2 regions of the Shewanella sp. 433 genome follow, and region 1 is predicted to be linked to the other one. Evidence: riboswitches for the same ligand, from Rfam matches in the RefSeq annotation. Region 1 holds a riboswitch; the other holds the start of a gene.
The links. A riboswitch is a leader RNA that binds a small molecule or an ion and turns the genes downstream of it on or off. The one in region 1 is predicted to bind cobalamin.
Positions count from the first base shown of each region.

Region 1 (10,202 bases):
GCGAGCAAGGATCGCCTGATAAACCTCAATCAATTGGGGTAACAAACTCAACTTATCAAATGCTTGCCCCTCGCATTTTGCCAAGTAGAGGTAAGACAGTGGCCCAAGCAACACAGGTTTCACCTGATGACCCAAGGCTTTGGCCAGCTCCACCTCATCAAATAACTGTTCATAGGCAATACTGAACGTTTGATTTTGACTCAGCTCGGGCACGATATAGTGATAATTACTATTAAAATACTTTTTCATTTGCGAGGCGCTGCTGGCCGCACCTGTTGGGGCGCGCCCTCGTGCCATTCTAAATAGGGTATCTAAATCCACCTTGTCGCCATCACGATGGCGAGCTGGAATGGCATTAATGGTGGCGCTTAAGGTAAGCACCTGATCGTAGTAGGCAAAGTCACCAACTGGCAGCAAACTCACTCCCGCATCGGCCTGCCACTGCCAATGAGTTTGCCGTAAAGTGTTGGCCACCTCATGCAGCGCCGCTGGCGTGATCTCTTGGCGCCAATATTGCTCTAACGCAAATTTAAGTTCACGCTGACGCCCAATTCGAGGAAAACCTAATGACGCGATCTTGATAGTTTGCATACTGATACCCTTCTAAATGAGATAAGCCAACGTGTGATGCCCCTGCTCCGACATCACAACTCAAGCTTGATTAACCATAAATACGCCACAAGCAAAACAGGCGTCTGGACGTCTAGAAGTTTATTGTGTTAATCTGTTGGTTCGCAATGGAATTGATTTCAACCCCAACATGAGCAAGATTCATCTGAGGTAAAAATGATAGAGCTTAGGCATTTACGCACATTAGTTGCACTCAAGGAAAGTGGCAGTCTTGCTGGGGCTGCTGAGAAACGCTTTGTCACCCAATCGGCTTTATCCCATCAAATCAAAGAGCTGGAAACTCGAATTAACTCAGCCATCTTTATCCGTAAGAGCAAACCGCTGTCGTTTACTCAGGAGGGAGCACGACTACTGCATCTGGCCGAAGAGATATTACCTAAGGTGACAGAGACCGAACTTGAGCTTAAAAATGGTCTCAATAGTGACAATACCGATCTGTTTGTGGGGATTGAATGCCACAGCTGTTTTCGCTGGCTAATGCCGGTGATCTCTGAGTTTAATGCCAGTTTTCCCCACAGTAATTTAGAGCTATCGAGCCGGCACCTATTTGATTCGCTAACGGCACTCAAGCAGGGGCAATTGGATGTGGTACTGACGTCAGATCCTATTCCAGATCATGATATTACCTACCAACACTTATTTGATTTTGAAGTAAAACTTATCTGCGCCGCCGATCATCCCCTAGCAACGCAGCCCTTTGTCAGCCCAGCTCATTTAGCTCAGCATACCTTGCTCACCTACCCTGTGCCGCCCGAACGTTTAGACATTTATCGCCATTTTATGGAGCCTGCGGGCGTGCCTATCGCTAAACAAATCCGATGCGATCTCACCTCCATGCTACTGCAACGCATCGCCTGTAAAGATGGCGTCTCCGCCCTCCCCACATGGTCGATTAACCAAGCCCACGGCTTGTCACTTAGCGCGCTACCATTAGGCCGCGACGGCTTAAAGCGCCCGCTATTTGGGGCCTATCGCCGCAGCAGTAGCAAAACTAGAGTGGCGCAACACTGGTTGCAGTTAGTGGCTAACGAAGGGATGGTAAAACAAGAAGATGCAATAATGGCTTAGCTGATATGACGATGCCCATTTAGACACTAAAAACCTATTTTTTACTAAAAAAAACAGATTTTTAGAGCTGATGGTTTACAACTGAGAATGATTAGAGTGGCTTAAGCAACTGATTACGCATCGCTAATACTCGGCGTAAAATCAGGCCGGGTGAGTCACTGTTACGTGTCTGACGTAAGTTGTGCGCGATCATAAACTCTTGACGTAATTCCTCATCTAAATCGAGTGACTCAAAAGCATCGAGGGTGAGGGTCTGTTTATGATTATCAATGATCGATTTAATGATAGACAGGGGTAGAGACTGTTCCGACTCGGCATTTAAATAAGCAAAGGCGCTTAAGGCGACAATTTCGCCAAACACGCTAAACAGCGCCAAAGTTTGCACTTCATCAGGGTCAATATTCACCCCTTCCATTTGGTGTAAGCTATCAACCGATTCTGCCGCAATGCTTTCGGTAAGTGTCCAGTAACCTGTCACCAACTTTTTATACAACGGAGGTAACTCATCGAGGCGCTCTTTGAGATAGAAAGTAAATGCGTAACGATAAATGTTAATTTGGCCTAAACGGACCAAGGCATCTTTGAGGGAGCGATTTTTAATGGCAGCAACACAGGGGGCCGCAGCCGCATTACTGCGATACAGCATGTGAGCTGCCAGTGCAGGATCGGATGAGACAATATCAATCACATTACGAATATCACCGTCGGCAATAATGGCTTTTTTTAACGGGATAAGAATACCACGGCGACCAATGACCTGCTCTTCATTGCCGATAATCGCACGCACTTGAGTGAATACTTGATGCTCAAGATCTGTCATGAGAAATTATTAACCTGATTAATCGTTGTGGCAAATCGCCAATTGTTACCGTCGGATTTACCCATAAAACGCCCGCTGCGGTCAAGTCGATTTGCCACAAATTCAAACTTTAATATAAATAAATCAATTAAGCTTGTTAACTGGGTCATAAATGATGAACTCGCTGAACAAAATAGCAGCAGCGAGTAAAAAGTGAATCTAAATATCCCACTTATTTAGCGCAACATCCGCCCAGCCATATTATGCCTGAAGCCGTTAAATAGCTCCGGCCTGTTGTAAACGCTGATGCAGATGCACAGCCAACTGACGATAACCGGCATTATTGAGATGAATCGCATCAGATTTTAGCTCGCTCGATTTAAGTAATTCTGCCAGTTTGTCTTCAATAAGGAGTAAGCCATATTGCTCACTTAAACGCTTGTAGAGACTAGCAGGTGTCAGCCAAATCCCTTTTTGAGGCACAGCAATTAAAACAATGGCAATATCACGCTGCTGGGCTTGCTCAATCATTTGCGCTAAATTTAGCTCAACTTGATGCTCACTCATATTACGTAAAAAATCGTTGCCGCCTTGCAGCAATAACACTAAATGAGGTTGAGTGGCATCTAACACCTGTGCAAATCGCTGCGCCCCTTCGCCGCTGGTTTCGCCAGAAATTCCCGCATTAACCACCTCAAGGCCGGTTAAGTTAGCCAGAACACTGGGATAATCGGCTCCGGCACTGGCGCCTACGCCTTGGGTGAGGCTGTCGCCAAAGGCCAAAATACGCCCATGCTGCGGTAATGTTGCTAACGTCTCGCCCTTTTGAGGCAGTAGCCAGGCCAGCAACACGATGGCGATACCCAAGAGTAGCCATTTTAATTTCATCTTTTAACTCCTTGTTTATCGCTTTGCCACTCACAAGACTAACCTGTAATGATTAAGTCTGGCTTAATCAATTTAAGGAGCTGTTAAGCCTGAACCTCACGAGTAATGCTAGCTCTAGCATACACTTACGATAAAATTGCGGCCATAAAAAAGCCAATCAGCAAACCTGATTGGCTTTATCTTACTTTAAGTCACTTGGCGTGCACGCATTACCGCTTAAAAGCGGTAGCTCGCGGTTAAACGCAGCGCGCGGCCAGTCCCCGAGTAATAACCGTTGCCCCATGCACTGTAATAACCTGCGCTAACATACTCTTCATCAAGTAGGTTATCGACTCGCAAGCTGGCTAACCATGCGCCGCGAGTATAGTTAAGCGCGACATTGGTGAGCAGGTAATCCGCTAGCTTAGGATCAACGTTGGCATTGTCGCCCTCAATAAAGCGCTCCCCCGTATACAGACCTTCAACAAACAGTTGCACATGTTCACTGATATCGTAACTGATATAGCCACGACCCGAATGCTTCGCCACCCAAGAGAGTGACTTACCCTCATTAACGCCATCGGTAAATTCGGCATCAATGTAGTTATATTCAAGCCCCAGCAGCACCTGCTGCATGACTTGCCAATCCCAATCTAAACTGACGCCATAACGACGTGATGCATCGGCGTTCACGTTAGCACCAGGGAAACTGCCACCAGTTGGAGTATCGGCGCTAGGGTCGAACACTATTTCATCTTCTAGTTCGAGACGATAGGCACTCACTCGCAGTGTTTGCTGCGCTAGCGTCCAGTCCCACCCCGCTTCATAAGAGCGGCCAGTTTGCGGCTTGAGCCCCTTCACATTGGCCGGGGTATAAGCTTGCTCATCAACCTTGGCAAAGCGGAAATTATCGTCGGCGCGCAGGTAAAAACGCTGAGCGTTGGTAGGACGATAGTTAATCCCAAGTTCAAATGCGTGGGCATCTTGATCCAACTCAATGCCGTTAGCGTAGGCGCTGGGATCGCGCAGATCGTCGGTCACCTCGGCATAACGCCCCCCCACAATGTAACTGACACTTTGAGTCAGTGGCACAGTGGCTTGCACATAGGCACTGATCTGCTTTTGCACGTTTTCACGGCCACTACTAAACACCGACTCACCACGGCTTAAATCGAGCCCGCTCACTAAGGTTAACGGCCCGTTGCCAGTGGTAAAGTTAGCAATCGCCTTAGGGTTAAACTCTAGTAATGAGCGCGTATCACGGCGGTTGCTGCCCCAGCTATTGAGGCCAGTGATTAAGGTGTCGGCATAATTAATATCCGCCCCAAGCTCCCACTGCTGATTGAGTTGACGCTGGTAGCCCGAACGCAGCGCCGTGGTCATCTCATGCAGATAACTGTCATAGGCCCCTGGGGCGCTGGCATTTGATTGGCGTGGGTCTTGTTCAATCTGCTCAAGGGTTAATGCACCAGCCAATTCTCGACGGTTGTCATAGTAACTGCTTTCGGCAAAAAAGTGCTGCGCATCGTCTTGATACTGCAAGCGCCCTAATAACGATGAGGTTTCATTCGCGTTATGGTCGCGATAGTTATCCCCTTGGTTATAACTGGCCGCACCATAAAAACGCCAATTAGCGTTTATCGCCCCTGACACATCAAGGTTACCTTTATAGGTATCAAAACTGCCCCAAGAAAGCTGCACGCTGCCACCACTGCCCTGTGGCGCCTTGGTGATGATGTTAATCACACCACCCACCGCCTGATCGCCATATAACACCCCCGCACTCCCGGACATGATCTCGATGCGCTCAACTTGATTAAGGGCAATAGCGCTGATGCTTGGGGCGGCAATATCAATATTGTTCAATCGACGTCCATCAATCAAAATCAAGGTATTACTCGCCGCTTGGCTAGCACTAAAGCCCCGCAGTGCAAATACGGCTCCGGTGTTTGAATCAGAAATCTGTATACCACTTTGACCGCGTAACACTTCGGTTAAACTCGTTGCGCCACTCATCTCAATCGCCGCGGCATCAATCACATTGACGTTAGCGGCAATATTGAGAGGGGTACTGACATTGCGACCAATAACGGTAATGGTCTCACCGATATTGATTTGCGCAGAGGGGTCATTTTGCGCCGTCACTGAAAACGCAGAAAAACTAAATAAACCGCCAATTAACAGGGCGATAGCTGTAGGTTGTGTACCCATTTACCTTTAACTCCTAAAAGGGAAACGGGGCAAGAGGTCACGACTTCACGCCGCCGGATAGACGATATGAGGTCGCATTTCGAGATCTGCCCGCCGAAATCTCAAAATCACCTTAAGGGCCGGTCTCCGGACTGAGGATAGGTATAAACCCAAACTGCGGTTGATACGACAAGACTGAGTTTTTTTAACGCTTAGTTATAGCAAGCGCACCCAGCTTTCACCTTTCACCGTTGCGGGGGCAGTGCCAGATTTTCACAGGCTTCCCGATTATCCCATTGCGACTGACGCAACTGGGCACCACAAAAGATTGACTCGAATTTGGTTACCTATAACGGCAATGCACAACTGTTATTCCATACAAAGTGGCATCGCCGTCAAGACCGCGGGCATTATAGACGTCTAAACGGATAAAAGTCTAACAAAGCATGTTAAGTCAGTGTCATACAAATCACCGCTCACATCTGCATACACAGTAAGTCGTTTCGCCATTGACGTTAGTAATGATAATTTTTAACACAAATAAATCACCATACTGACAATAATCACTGTTAACCCTTTATCCTCCCTTGCTACAGACCCTATAATAAACAACCAGTAAGCGATTATTTACCCACCAGTCATTGTCGTCATCTAGCCGGGCGTTATCGACTACTCAAATGGAATCAACCTGTGCTAACAAAACTGCGCGCGATGCAAAGCTCCACCCAGATGATAGTGGCCATGTTTATAGGCTTTGGCGTGGGCTTGTTTTTTGGCGAGTCGGTCGGCTGGCTCAGTAATATTGGCACCAGCGTCATTCTGTTAATGCAGATGACGGTGCTGCCCTTTATTTTGGTTTCTCTCATTGGCGGTATCGGCAAACTGAAGCGCACCACCGCCAGTTTAATTTTTAGCCGCGCTGGCGTCATCATGTTACTGCTGTGGCTTATGGGCTTAGTGCTGGTGGCCCTCATGCCGCTGTCATTTCCTTTTGTTGAAACGGCCTCTTTTTTCAGCACCAGCATTGTCGAGCCCACGACTCCTATCGATTACTTTAAGCTGTATATTCCGGCTAACCCGTTTGAGTCGATGGCGGCGGGCTATGTGCCTGCTATGGTGGTATTCAGTATCGCCATGGGGCTGGCGCTCATTGGCATGGAGGGCGAAAACAAACAGCTTATCATCACCTTTATGCATACCTGTAGCGAGATATTCTCTAAGATCACTCAGGCGCTGGTACGGGTCTTGCCGATAGGGATTTTTGCCATGTCGGCCTCGGCGGCGGGCACGATGGGAGTCGATGAATTTGCCAGTATGCAGGTGTATCTCATCAGCTATTTTGTGCTTTGTTTACTGCTCACTTTCTGGCTGTTGCCGTGGATCATCGCCTCACTCACCCCAGTGACCTATGCCCAAGCGCTGCGCATCGCAAAATCGAGCGTGGTCACCGCATTCGCGACCGGCAATATTTTTATCGTGATCCCTGTGATTGTCGACGAATGTAAGCAGATCATGCGCGAACATGAAAGCCTCAGCGATGACGCCGAAACCCTGATTGAAATTTTGGTGCCCATCGCCTTTACCTTTCCCAATATCGGTAAACTGACGGTCATTTTGTTTGTGCTGTTTGCCGGCTGGTTTAACGGCACTCCGGTGGACATTAGCGAGCTTCCGTCATTGTCGATTAGCGGTCTGCTCTCTTTGTTCGGTAGCGTCTATGTCGCTATTCCTTTTATGTTGGACTTACTGCATCTGCCGCAAGATCTGTTTCAACTGTTTGTGATGTCAGGCTTTATTACCGGAAAATTTAACTCTATAGCCGCCGTTATGTACCTATTTGCCTTAACACTACTCACGGTATCCCTGTTTGAGCGGCGTTTAAGACTGCGCCCACCACAACTGCTGAAATTATGTATTGGCGTCGTCGTAGGAGTCGCCTTGACCTTAGTGGTGAGCCGAGTGGGTATGGGCATGTTGATCCACAGCCCTGATGTCACCAGCGGCGTAATTGCCAATATGCAGGTGGCCGATAAAGTGCCGACTATCGTTAAAAAACAGTTCCCAGTCCTCGGCAAAACGCCAAGCGCCCCAATCGCCAATGTGCAAACCATCCGTCAACGCGGAGTATTAAAGGTGGGTTACATCCCCAGCAATGTGCCTTTTAGCTACTATAATAATGCCGCCCAATTAGTGGGATTTGATAGCGCAATGGCCAGTAAACTCGCCGAAGACTTAGGGGTAAAAGTGGAGTTTATTCCTTTTCATAAAGATCACTTGGCCGAGTCACTCAAGGCGGGATTTTTCGATATTGCCATGTCAGGCTTAGCCATGGATATCAACCAAATGGATCAGCTGAGTTATGTTGACCCTGTGCTCAAATTAAATTTAGCTATCGCCACCAAAGACCATAAGGTCAACAGTTTTAAACGCAAACAATCGATTTTAACGCTGCAAAATACCACCATCGCCTATGTAGAGCACAGTGACATTATCGAAGAAGCCAAGGCCAACTACCCCAACCTCACCTTTGTTAAAATCGACGGTTATAAAACCTTTTTTAGGCAGAAGTCCGATAAATATGATGCGGTAGTGATCAGCGCCGAAGCCGGTTCAGCTTGGACCTTATTCTTCCCCGGTTACGGCATTGCCTTGCTCGAAAGTAAGGTGCAATATCCGGTGGCTTATGCGGTCGCCCAAGACAATCAATCACTACTCAATTACGTCAATAACTGGCAGAAGCTACGCAAAGTCGATGGCCACCAGCAGCGGCTGTATAACTATTGGATGCTAGGCCAAGGCGCCACAGAAGATAAACCGCGCTGGTCTATCATTCGTGATGTTTTACATTGGGTGGAGTAATTAACGGCCTTATTGACGCGCTAATGCTTCGCCTAGAGGTTCAAAATAGTTAAGTAGTTGCTGAAAAATCTGCTCGCGGTGCACCAAATCAGGATAGCCACCGGCGTTCGCGAGATCTGAATTTAAGGTTTCATCGACTAAGTAGGGGTTATCGACCTCTGGATGGCTCTCAATACAGGCTTCAAAGGCCCGCGCCATCAACTCGGTTGGCTTAGCAAAATAGTAGCGCTGATACTGTTTATCTAAGGCGACGGCACGGGTCACAAAGTCGTGGCTATCTTGGCCATCGGCACTTAATAAACAGGTTTGAAATACATGGGCTAAGCGCTGATTTAGCGGATGTTTAATCGGCTCGACATCGGCCAGCCAACAACTACTGGCAAAGGCGATACCAGCGGTGCGCACCTGATAGGCTTTCGGCGCAATATAATGGTCAAAGGCATGCCAAAACTCATGGGCAAGCGCCCCCGCGCCAGCATTTTTTGCCAGCGCTAACTCTCGGTGAGCTGGCATATAATGGGCTTGAACGCCCATTTGACCACCAGTGCCAAAGGCTAAGTTAAGGCTTTGGCGCAGCCCCATTGCGCAAGGCGGCAGCTTGAGCATAAAGGCCAGATCGGCAAAGGCATCAAAGATCAAATTGGCCGCCTTATGCTTTTCGTCGGTCTCAACCCAACTGCCAAGGCGAATATGATTAAGGCCAAAGACCTCTTTAATGTCATTAAAGCTGACCTGTTCACCACCGCGGTAATCGGGCCCTCGCCTTCGATAGGCTTTACGGCTTAACACTTAATATCCTTCAAATAAAAATCAAATTGTAACAGCGATAGCGCCCAGTAAAAAGCCGCCCTAGTGGCGGCTTGGTATTAATGGCATGACAGGTTATAACAAGCCATTAATTTGCTAATTTCAACTCGACTCTGTCATCGACTAGGTTCATGTTGAAATCAAACTCATCGACACGGATCGCGCGCTCACGCTTGAGGTTATAATCTTGCAGCTGCTTATGTTCACCCGGGGTGATAACACCGGCATCAAGCGCGGCATCTAAGGTTAAGGCAAACTTCACGCCGCTTTTAAAGGTGCGTTGTTTCAAGCCCTTTTTCACCTTAGCCAGTAGCGGCAAACAAGCAATCTTGGCTAAATAAGCCTGCTCGTTAATGTAGTTACCATCGCCCGCTACAGGTTTAACTAGATGGGTTAATTGACGCTTAAAGCCAGTATTTAACTGCGCCTGATGAGCCAACTCGCGCACGAGATCATCGTTGATTTTCCTCATCTTAGGTGAGTATGTCACTGTGATGAGTTTCATCAATTGACGCGTCGGCGCCGATGGGAAGTTATCGAGGAAATCCAGCAAGGCTTTTTCTGCATTGCACAAGGCCCAGCGGGTCGCGTAATGGAAATACGGCGCGGCCTCAGCGCGGCTCGCGGCAGACACCTTCTGCTCGTAATAACGGATAGCAGCCATTGCCGCATACAGGTAGCTCATGACATCGCCCAAACGGGCAGACAACATCTCAGCCTGCTTGAGCTTGCCACCCAATACCAGTAACGAGAAATCGGCATACACCGCCAGCTTAGAGGCAAGCTTATGAACCGACTTTTCATATTCAATCACCTCACCCAAACCGGATGTCGCATTAGCTGTAAAAGGCAGCAAACCAAGGCGGAAGGCGCGCAAGCTATTGTTAACGCTATAACCCACCGTTTGCCTAAAGATACGATTAAATGTCTTATCGGCATCGGCGGCATCGCTATGAATCGACTCCACCATGCTTTGCAAATG
Region 1 is NZ_CM181703.1:1,305,396-1,315,597, reverse strand. It holds gene metE (5-methyltetrahydropteroyltriglutamate--homocysteine S-methyltransferase) at 1-582, opposite strand, end outside; gene AC5YB1_RS05895 (LysR substrate-binding domain-containing protein) at 787-1,698, shown strand; gene AC5YB1_RS05890 (HDOD domain-containing protein) at 1,790-2,518, opposite strand; gene AC5YB1_RS05885 (GDSL-type esterase/lipase family protein) at 2,774-3,385, opposite strand; gene AC5YB1_RS05880 (TonB-dependent receptor) at 3,602-5,575, opposite strand; cobalamin riboswitch at 5,676-5,892, opposite strand; gene AC5YB1_RS05875 (cation:dicarboxylate symporter family transporter) at 6,245-8,413, shown strand; gene AC5YB1_RS05870 (CLCA_X family protein) at 8,423-9,202, opposite strand; gene AC5YB1_RS05865 (acyl-CoA dehydrogenase) at 9,309-10,202, opposite strand, start outside.

Region 2 (10,202 bases), 180 kb from region 1:
CGTGGTTGGCTTCGAAACGGGCAATATGCTCGTCGATACCATGACCTGCGGTGACGGCAAAACCGCCCATGTAGTCGGCCACGCCTGAGTCTTTAGGGGCGACAAAATCAGCCAAACAAAAGTTATCATTGCCTACGCGCTCTATCTGCATCCGCAGGTGGTGGGTCGTCATCTCCACTGTTGTGCGGGTTTCGTCGGTGTAGAGCTCAATATCATCGTGGTTAACGGTATTGGCAGGGAACAGGCCGATAACCGCCTTGGCGGTGAGCCATTTTTCGTCGATGATCTGCTTAAGCATGGCTTTGCCATCGGCGAATAGCTTACGGGCTTCTTCACCGACCACCTTGTCGTCCAAGATTTTCGGGAAATGGCCATGCAGTTCCCAGCTACGGAAAAACGGGGTCCAGTCGATACGCTCGACTAAGTCTTCCAATGGGTAGTCATCGAACACCTGACGCCCTAGTTGATTAGGGACAAATGGGGTGTAATTGGCCCAATCGTGCTGGCAGCGGTTGTCGCGCGCGGCGGCAATGGGGATGATCTGTTTGCGTTTTTCTTGTGAGTTACGCTTGTCGCGCATCATCTGATATTCATCATAGGTGGCATCGATGGTGGCTTGACGCGTCTCATTGCTGATAAGTTTCGATACCATAGGCACGGCGCGTGATGCGTCGGCAATATAGATGGCGCCCGTTGGTGCGTGGGGCGCGATTTTAACCGCGGTATGAATTTTCGAGCAGGTCGCGCCGCCAATGATCGACGGGATAGTAAGCCCCGCCTTATGGAAGGCTTTAACGTTGTGCACCATCTCATCGAGACTCGGGGTGATTAAGCCTGACATGCCGATGATATCGACATTTTCCGCCTTGGCGACCTCGATGATCTTCTCAACGGGGACCATCACCCCAAGATCGATCACCTCATAGCCATTACAGGCCAGCACCACGCCGACGATGTTCTTACCGATATCGTGCACGTCACCTTTAACAGTGACCATCAAGATTTTACCGTTAGACTGACCTTCGACTTTTTCCAGTTCGATATAGGGGTTTAAGTAGGCGACCGCTTTTTTCATTACTCGCGCCGATTTGACCACTTGGGGCAAAAACATCTTGCCCGAACCAAAGAGATCGCCGACCACGTTCATGCCATCCATGAGCGGCCCTTCAATCACATCCAGTGGCCGAGTCGCCTGCTGTCTTGCTTCTTCGGTGTCTTCATCGATAAAGTCGGTAATGCCTTTCACTAGGGCATGGGCAAGACGTTTGCTCACCTCCCAGCTGCGCCACTCTAAATCTTCTTTCTTAGCCACTTGGCTGCCATCACCGCGAAACTTCTCGGCGACCTCAAGTAGTTGCTCGGTGTTATTTGAATCTACCACTGGGCAGGGCAGGTTTTGCACTACCGCTTCAACGCGCGCTTTTAACTCGCTGTCGATATCGTCATAAATCGCCAGCTGACCTGCGTTGACGATACCCATGTCCATTCCCGCTTGAATCGCATGATAGAGGAACACGGCATGAATCGCCTCACGCACCGGGTTGTTACCACGGAATGAGAACGACACGTTCGATACCCCGCCCGAGATCATCGCGTGGGGTAGGGTGCGTTTGATCTCACGAGTGGCTTCAATAAAGTCGACAGCGTAGTTGTCATGCTCGTCAATACCGGTAGCAATGGCGAAGATGTTGGGGTCGAAAATAATATCTTCTGGCGGGAAGCCCACCTTATCGACTAACACCCGATAGGCGCGGGTACAGATCTCGATCTTACGTGCCTTGGTGTCTGCCTGACCTTGCTCATCGAACGCCATGATGATGGCCGCGGCGCCATAACGTTTAACCAATTTGGCGTGGTGAATAAATTGCGCTTCGCCCTCTTTCAACGAGATGGAGTTGACTATGCCTTTGCCTTGAATGCACTTAAGGCCTGCCTCTATCACTTCCCATTTAGAGGAGTCGATCATAATCGGCACCCGGCTGATATCGGGCTCAGAGGCGATAAGGTTAAGGAATTTCTGCATCACCTCGACGCCGTCGAGCATGCCTTCATCCATGTTGATGTCGATGATCTGGGCGCCGTTTTCTACCTGCTCACGTGCGACGCTGAGGGCGGTTTCATATTCGCCATTTTTGATCAGCCGTAAAAAGGCAGCCGAGCCGGTGACATTGGTGCGCTCGCCCACGTTCACAAACAGCGAGTTGGCATCTATGGTCAGTGGCTCAAGCCCCGACAAGCGGCAAGCCACTGGGATGTCGGGCAGCGCCCGCGGCGCATGGGAGATAACCGCCTCGCGAATGGCGCTAATATGGGCCGGTGTACTACCACAGCAGCCGCCAATAATGTTTAAAAAGCCCTCTTGTGCCCACTCACCGATAACGCTTGCCATCTCTTCGGGGCTTTCATCATAGCCACCAAACTCATTAGGCAGCCCCGCATTGGGGTGCGCCGACACATAACATTCGGCAATTTTTGACAACTCTTGCACGTAGGGGCGCAGCTCTTGCGGGCCAAGGGCGCAGTTAAGGCCAATCGACAGTGGCTTAACGTGGCGCAGCGAGTTGTAAAAGGCTTCGGTGGTTTGCCCTGTGAGGGTGCGGCCCGAGGCATCGGTGATGGTGCCTGAGATCATGATGGGCACTCGCAGCTCAAGCTGTTCAAATACCGTTTCTATAGCAAACAACGCGGCTTTGGCGTTGAGGGTATCGAAGATGGTTTCCACCATGATGATATCGGCGCCGCCTTTAAGCAGCGCCTCAATCGACTCAATATAGGCATCGACCAGCTCATCGAAGCTGACATTACGGTAACCGGGATCGTTAACATCTGGGCTAATCGAGCAGGTGCGGTTGGTGGGGCCAAGTACCCCGGCAACATAACACGCGCGCCCCGTTTCAGCGCTGACTTCATCGGCCGCGGCGCGGGCAAGACGCGCGCCTTCAAGGTTAATTTCAACAGACAGATCTTGCATCTCGTAGTCGGCCATGGCGATACGAGTGGCGTTAAAGGTATTGGTCTCGATGATATCGGCGCCAGCGAGTAGGTACTGTTTATGGATATCTTTGATAATGGCTGGCTGAGTCAGAACCAGCAGATCGTTATTACCTTTGACATCGCAGGGCCAGTCTTTAAAACGCTCGCCGCGAAAGGCGGCTTCCTCAAGCTTATGATCTTGGATCATGGTGCCCATGGCACCGTCGAGGATTAAAATACGTGATTCGAGCTGCTCGCGGATCTGCGCTGTTATCTGTCTTATTGGGGTAACAGGGGGTCGGGTCGCCATAAAATTCTACCTATATCCTACTCGATGCATGTTCACGACTGCCGATGCAGTGCGACGAGGGTGTGATCACCCTGCTATTATTTTTAGATGTATAAACGTATAGACGTCTATAGTAATTGCTATAGTAAGCGACTTATTAGGCTTAGGGCAAGTCAAAAGAGTATCAGTTTTCCCCCTCGTTAGCCCAGTGGCTTATAGGCTGCCGCTTAGCCTGTGGGTGATGTTTATTTTGGCACAATGGCAGCCCGCGGGGCAGTGTGAACCATATTGCATTGTCGCCTTGTCTCGGCGTATGCTGCCACGGCATGACAAATATCAAGGTAAGCCAATGACACAAACGATTTTTTATTTAATGCGCCATGGTCAGTGCGAGGGCGGCAATGTGTTGCGAGGCCGAAGCGACCTACCTTTGAGTGAGCTGGGATTTGCCCAGATGCAACTGGCCTGTGCGACTAAATTACCCGAGACGATAGATGCGCTGGTGACCTCTCCCCTAAGCCGCTGCCAAGGGTTTGCCGAGTATTACGCTAAAAAAAAGCAGTTACCTTGCCATGTCGAGGCGGGTTTGATGGAGATTGACTTTGGCGACTGGGACGGTGAGATGATTGATACCTTGTTCGCTGAGCATAGCGAGGCGCTTAACGCCTACTGGCAAGATCCCTGGCGCGCACCATTGCCAGGCAGTGAGCCGCTAGATGCCTTTGAGCAGCGTATTGAGACCTGTATCGAGCAAGTGTTACATAGGCACAGTGGCAATACCCTGCTGCTTATTACCCATGGTGGGGTTATCCGCCATTTGATGGGGTTGGCGCTGGGGATCCGCGGCGAAGTCGGCTTCTATACCCAGTTAAGTCTCGATTATGCCAGTGTGGTTAAGTTAAGCCACTTGGTCGATAACGATGGTAAAGGCTATTGGCGCTTGCATTGGAGTTAATGGTTAAGCTCAATGTTGGGGCGTTAGTTACCAGCGTTTGTCGTTAACCAGCGCGGCAAATACAAAAGGTGGTTTGCCTCCTAGGGGAAATACCGCATAATAGCCAACAATTTTAGGTGTCTAGCATACAGATGACGCCGAGCGTAAGGTGTTGAGCAGCGACTCACTTAACGTGGGTCGAGTAACTCAAACTTAATAGGGAATTGGGGAGTGACCTAAGGTCATCAGCCCAAACTGTACCCGCAACTGTGAGTGTGTTGAGTAAGGCAATTGGCCTTGTCTGCAACCACAAGTCAGGATACCTGCCTTATGCTATAGCCTAATGACTCAAGCGGGTGACTTGAGGGAGCTAAAGATGAACAATCGACTTGGGGCGCTAGCCCCGCTTGACAGCGGCAGGTCGACACCTACGCGGTCGCAACACATTTTACCCTATTGCTTTGCGGCTTGGATGGTGAGCCTGTGACGTCAATCCCTATGGCGTTATCTGCCCAACACCTTAGTTGGCGCGTGGGCGAGCGCGCCATTTTGGCTGATGTCAGTGTCGAACTGCCCCAAGGTCAAATGCTGGGGATCATCGGCCCTAATGGCGCCGGCAAATCCACCTTACTGCGCTGTCTATATCGTTATTTGACCCCAAGCCAAGGCGATATCACCTTATTTGGCCGAGCGGTGGGCGACTTTTCGGCGCGATCCTTTGCCCAGCAAGTGGCGGTGGTGCTGCAAGACACGCCGCACCATTTTGACATGACCACGGCGCAGCTGGTGGCGCTAGGGTTGACGCCCCATAAGGGGGCGTTTTCGCTCACCAGCGACCAAGACAAGCACGATGTGCGCCGCGCCTTAGCCACAGTAGGTTTAACCGCGTTGGCCGACCAAGGGTATGAGCAACTCTCTGGCGGCGAGAAACAACGGGCGTTGATCGCCCGCGCCATAGTGCAAAAGCCCAAGCTGCTGATCCTCGATGAGCCCACTAATCATTTAGATATCCGTTATCAAATACAGATCTTAGAGCTACTGCGTAGCTTAGAGATGACGGTGGTTATCTCGATCCATGACCTTAATTTAGCCAGCGCCCTGTGTGACCAATTGCTGCTGCTCGACCAAGGCCACGCAGTTGCCCAAGGCCGCCCCAATGAGGTGTTGACCGAGCAGCGTATTGCAGAGGTCTTTGAGGTGTGCTGCCAAGTGAGCCCGCACCCACAACACGGTAATCCGCAAATTAATTACTTTTATGGCTACCATAATGTCACCCAAGGGGAGACGCCATGATGCGCTCGCCCGGATTATCGGCCAGCGAGCGCCTTTGGCGCGGCCTGCTATTGGTCACAGGGTTTGGGGTATTAAGCCTAATGACGCCGCTGTTAGCCGCCAGTTTTGGTGCGGCGCACATCGACTTTAACCAAGTGGTCGATGTGGTGCTGGCCACCCTTGGCGGTGAGCGTCCAAGCAGCGTCACCGCCCGCATTGTGATGGAGCTGCGGATGCCGCGCATCGTGCTGGCGTTTATCGCCGGTTTTGGTTTAGCCATCGCCGGCGCCGTGCTGCAAACTGTGACCCGCAATCCACTGGCCGACCCTTATCTGTTTGGCATCTCTTCTGGCGCCTCCTTTGGTGCCGTAGTGGTGCTTACCCTGTTTGGCGGTGCGGGCGCGCTATCGAACGCCTTATCCATATCATGGCTTGGCAGCGTCAGCCTGCCGATGGGCGCCTTTATTGGCGCCAGTCTCTCTGTGCTAATGGTATTGGCCTTGTGCGGCCGCGCCATGAGCACTCAAATCGAGCGCATGCTGCTTTCTGGGGTGGCGATCTCCTTTATGTTTGGTGCGCTTACCAGTTTATTACTCTATTTTTCGGGCCCTCAGGCGGCCGCCTCTGTGCTGTTTTGGAGTTTGGGCAGTTTTGCCAAGGCCAGTTGGTCTGGCTTGGGGCTGCCCTTGTTGGTGGTGGCAGGCGCAACTGTGATCATATTGCTGTTTAAACGCCAGATAGTTGCCATGAAAGCCGGTGATGAAACCGCCCACACTTTAGGGATCGATGTGCAGCGCCTGCGCCTAGCCATGTTGCTTTTGTGCTCGTTAATCACAGCCGTGCTGGTGGCTAACTGTGGCGGAATCGGCTTTGTGGGTTTGATGATCCCGCATATGGTGCGCCTGTTGCTGCCTGGTCGCTTCGCCTTGTTGACCACAGGGTTGGTGGGTGGGCTGTTTATGATCTGGGTCGATGTATTAGCCCGTTGCTTGCTGAGTTACCAAGAGCTGCCTATCGGCATTATTACCGCGGTGATCGGCAGTGTGTTTTTCTTGTTTATTTTAGGCAGCAAGCGCCGTGGCTAAAGGCGAGGCCAGCTGCAGACCCGTTAAGGATATAACCCATGTTTAGCGTAACGCCGGTGAACCACCAATTTGATGGCGAGATTCAGCAAAAAATCGATTGTAAAACCAAGCCATTAGGCGCATTGGGCCGACTCGAACCCTTGGCGCTGCAAGTGGCGCAGGTGCTGGGGGCAACGTGTCCGACGATTAAGCAGCCTAAGCTGCTGGTGTTTGCCGGCGATCACGGTATTGCCAGCGCGGGCGTGTCGATTGCCCCTAGCGAAGTGACCACCCAGATGGTGCTTAATTTTCTGCATGGCGGCGCGGCCATCAATGTGTTTTGTGCCCAAGCAGGCTTTGAGATGGAGGTGATCGATTGTGGTATCGCCCATCCAGTTACAGGCCATGAGGCGCTTATCGATCAGCGCCTTGGCGCCGGCACGCGCGCGTTTCATCTCGAGGCGGCCATGTCAGCTTCCTGTGTTGAGCAAGGCTTTGCTATGGCGAAGGCGCGGGTGGCCTTGCATCATGACAATGGCACTAATCTCATTGCTTTTGGCGAGATGGGCATTGGCAATACCTCCTCGGCGGCGGCGATTATGGCGGCGCTCTTACCTGTGGATGTCGCCGCTTGTGTTGGGCGCGGCACTGGTATCGACAGCGAAACCTTGCAGCGTAAACAGGCCTTAATCACTCAAGCCATACAGCTACATCAAGGGCAATTAAACACACCACAGCAGATATTGGCGGCGCTGGGCGGCTTTGAAATTGTGCAGATGACCGGTGCCATGTTGGCGGCGGCCGAGCTGAAAATGCTGATCTTGGTCGATGGCTTTATTGCCACCGCAGCCGCACTACTGGCGGTGACCATCGCCCCAGCGGCGCGTGATTACATGATTTTTGCCCATCAATCAGATGAGGCTGGGCATCTGTTGATGCTGCAACATCTGCAAGCTGAGCCGCTATTACAGTTAGAGATGCGTTTAGGTGAAGGCACGGGGGCGGCGCTGGCCTTACCGTTAGTGCGCGCTGCTGCGGCGTTTTATAACGAGATGGCGAGCCTGCAAGATGTTGGCATCGCGATTTAATCCATTTAACCAGCGATTTAGAACATTGCACTAACAGGGCAAGCGGACGGGAGTGAAGCAGATGCTGCATAAAGAGTTAAGCCTATTTTTGATTGCCATGGGCTTTTTTACCCGCATTCCTATGCCTCGCTGGGTCGAGGTTAACGGCCAGCGGCTCAATCAGGCGAGCCGTTACTTTGGCTTGGTGGGCGTGCTGGTAGGGGCGATAAGCGCGCTGGTTTATACGCTGGCCAGCATGGTGCTGCCCAGCAGCGTTGCCATCATCTTGGCGATGGTAACCAGTGTGCTGGTGACTGGCGGCTTTCATGAAGATGGCCTCGCCGATACCGCCGACGGTTTTGGCGGTGGCTGGACGCTGGCAGATAAGCTCAACATCATGAAAGACTCGCGGATCGGCACCTATGGCGTGTTGGCTTTAGTGTTTGCGCTGTTGTTTAAGTTTGTGCTGCTCAGCGAAATCGCTCTGTATCAGGCCGATTTAGTGGCGGCGGCGCTGATAGTGGCCCATTGCCTTGGCCGAGTCGTGGCGGCGTCGCTGATTTTTTCTGAGCCTTATGTGCGTGAAGATGCCAGCAGTAAGAGTAAGCCGCTGGCACAATCGCAAACCGTCAATGAGTTGCTGATATTGCTGGCCAGCGGAGTGATCACCTTATGGGTGGCGGGCATCGCCAATGCGCTGAGTTTGTGTGCCTTGCTGTTGCTGGTGCGTTATCTGCTTATCCGCGGTTTTAGGCGTCAAATTGGTGGCTACACGGGCGATACCTTAGGCGCGGCGCAGCAGGTGGCAGAGCTTACCTGTTACCTGTTTATCTTGGCCATCACCCTATGATCCATTTGGTATTAGGTGGTGCGCGCAGTGGTAAATCCAGCCATGGTGTGGCGTTGGTATCGCACTATGTTGCCCGCGGCGCCGAGGCGTTATTTATCGCCACTGCCCAGGCCTTTGACGATGAGATGACGGCGCGGATTGCACGTCATCAAGCCGAGCGTGCGGGCGATGAGATTGCGTGGCGTATGCTTGAGTGTCCACTGGATTTAAGTGAATGTTTGGCTCAGCAGGCTCACGCTAAGCAGGTGATCTTAGTCGATTGCCTTACTTTGTGGCTGACCAATCAGTTGCTCAGCGACGAGCACGACTGGCCGCAGGTGAAGGCGCAGTTGCTGGCAACCCTTACGGCGCTCCCGGGCGATGTTATTTTAATCTCCAATGAGGTGGGCAGCGGCATAGTCCCAGCCGATCCCTTGAGCCGGCGCTTTGTCGATGAAGCCGGTTGGTTGCATCAGGCGATAGCGGCCCTTGCCGATGAGGTAACCTTAGTCACCGCTGGCCTGCCGATGCGCTTAAAGGGATAAGCAATAAGATGATGAGACGATGAGTCAATCCAATAACAATGCTATGCAAAATAAAGCCGTGGCCAACGTCTTGATGGTGCAGGGCACCACATCAGATGCGGGCAAGAGCACCTTAGTGGCTGGCCTGTGTCGTTACTTTGCCCGTAACGGGGTCAAGGTGGCGCCCTTTAAGCCGCAAAATATGGCGCTAAACAGCGCGGTGACCGCCGATGGTGGTGAGATTGGCCGCGCGCAGGCGTTGCAAGCGGTGGCCTGTGGCTTAGCACCGCACACCGATTTTAATCCTATTTTATTAAAGCCAAGTTCCGACACCAGCTCGCAGGTGATAGTGCAAGGTAAAGCCCTTTCCCATATGGACGGTCAAGCCTATTTTGGCAAAAATGCCGCAGGGTATCGCACCAAGGCGATGGCAGCTGTGCTCGACTCGCTATCAAGGTTAACGGCGCAGTATGAGCTTGTCATGGTCGAGGGGGCGGGGAGCCCAGCAGAGATCAATCTACGTGAGGGCGACATTGCCAACATGGGTTTTGCCGAAGCGGTCGATTGCCCGGTTATCTTGATCGCCGATATCGATAAAGGCGGCGTGTTTGCCCATATCGTTGGTACCTTGGCCTTGTTGTCCGACTCTGAGCGTGCGCGAATTAAAGGGGTGGTGATTAACCGTTTTCGCGGCGACATTAGCCTGCTGCAATCGGGATTAGATTGGCTAGAAGCTGAGATCAACAAACCTGTATTAGGGGTACTGCCGTATCTCAATGACCTTTATCTGGACGCCGAAGATGCCCTAATGGTCGCGCCGCAAAAATCTACTCACCCTAAGTTTAAGGTGTTGGTATTGGTGTGGCCGCGCATTAGCAATCATACCGATTTCGATGCCTTGCGCTTACACCCTGATATTGAGTTTAGTTATTTAACCGTCACATCTGCGTTTGATGGCACTGCGCCCCAAGCGGACCTGATTATTTTACCCGGCAGCAAGAGCGTGCGCCAAGATTTAGCGACTATGCTGGGTAATGGCTGGGACACATTGCTGCAAACTCATCTTAGGTATGGCGGCAAGGTCATTGGGATCTGCGGCGGCTATCAGATGCTGGGGCTGGCCATTGACGATTCGTTAGGTGTCGAGGGCGAGGCTGGCGAGAGTGAGGGGCTGGGGCTTTTGCCGCTGGTCACCGAATTAACCGCCACTAAGCGTTTGGCGCAGGTATCGGGCGTATTGAATTTGCTAG
Region 2 is NZ_CM181703.1:1,121,439-1,131,640, forward strand. It holds gene metH (methionine synthase) at 1-3,283, opposite strand, end outside; gene AC5YB1_RS05045 (histidine phosphatase family protein) at 3,612-4,217, shown strand; cobalamin riboswitch at 4,371-4,541, shown strand; gene AC5YB1_RS05050 (ABC transporter ATP-binding protein) at 4,695-5,489, shown strand; gene AC5YB1_RS05055 (FecCD family ABC transporter permease) at 5,489-6,553, shown strand; gene cobT (nicotinate-nucleotide--dimethylbenzimidazole phosphoribosyltransferase) at 6,592-7,620, shown strand; gene AC5YB1_RS05065 (adenosylcobinamide-GDP ribazoletransferase) at 7,682-8,449, shown strand; gene cobU (bifunctional adenosylcobinamide kinase/adenosylcobinamide-phosphate guanylyltransferase) at 8,446-8,973, shown strand; gene AC5YB1_RS05075 (cobyric acid synthase) at 8,993-10,202, shown strand, end outside.
Region 2: it holds a riboswitch for cobalamin, as region 1 does, so the genes downstream of both, AC5YB1_RS05050 (ABC transporter ATP-binding protein) here and AC5YB1_RS05880 (TonB-dependent receptor) in region 1, are expected to answer to the same signal.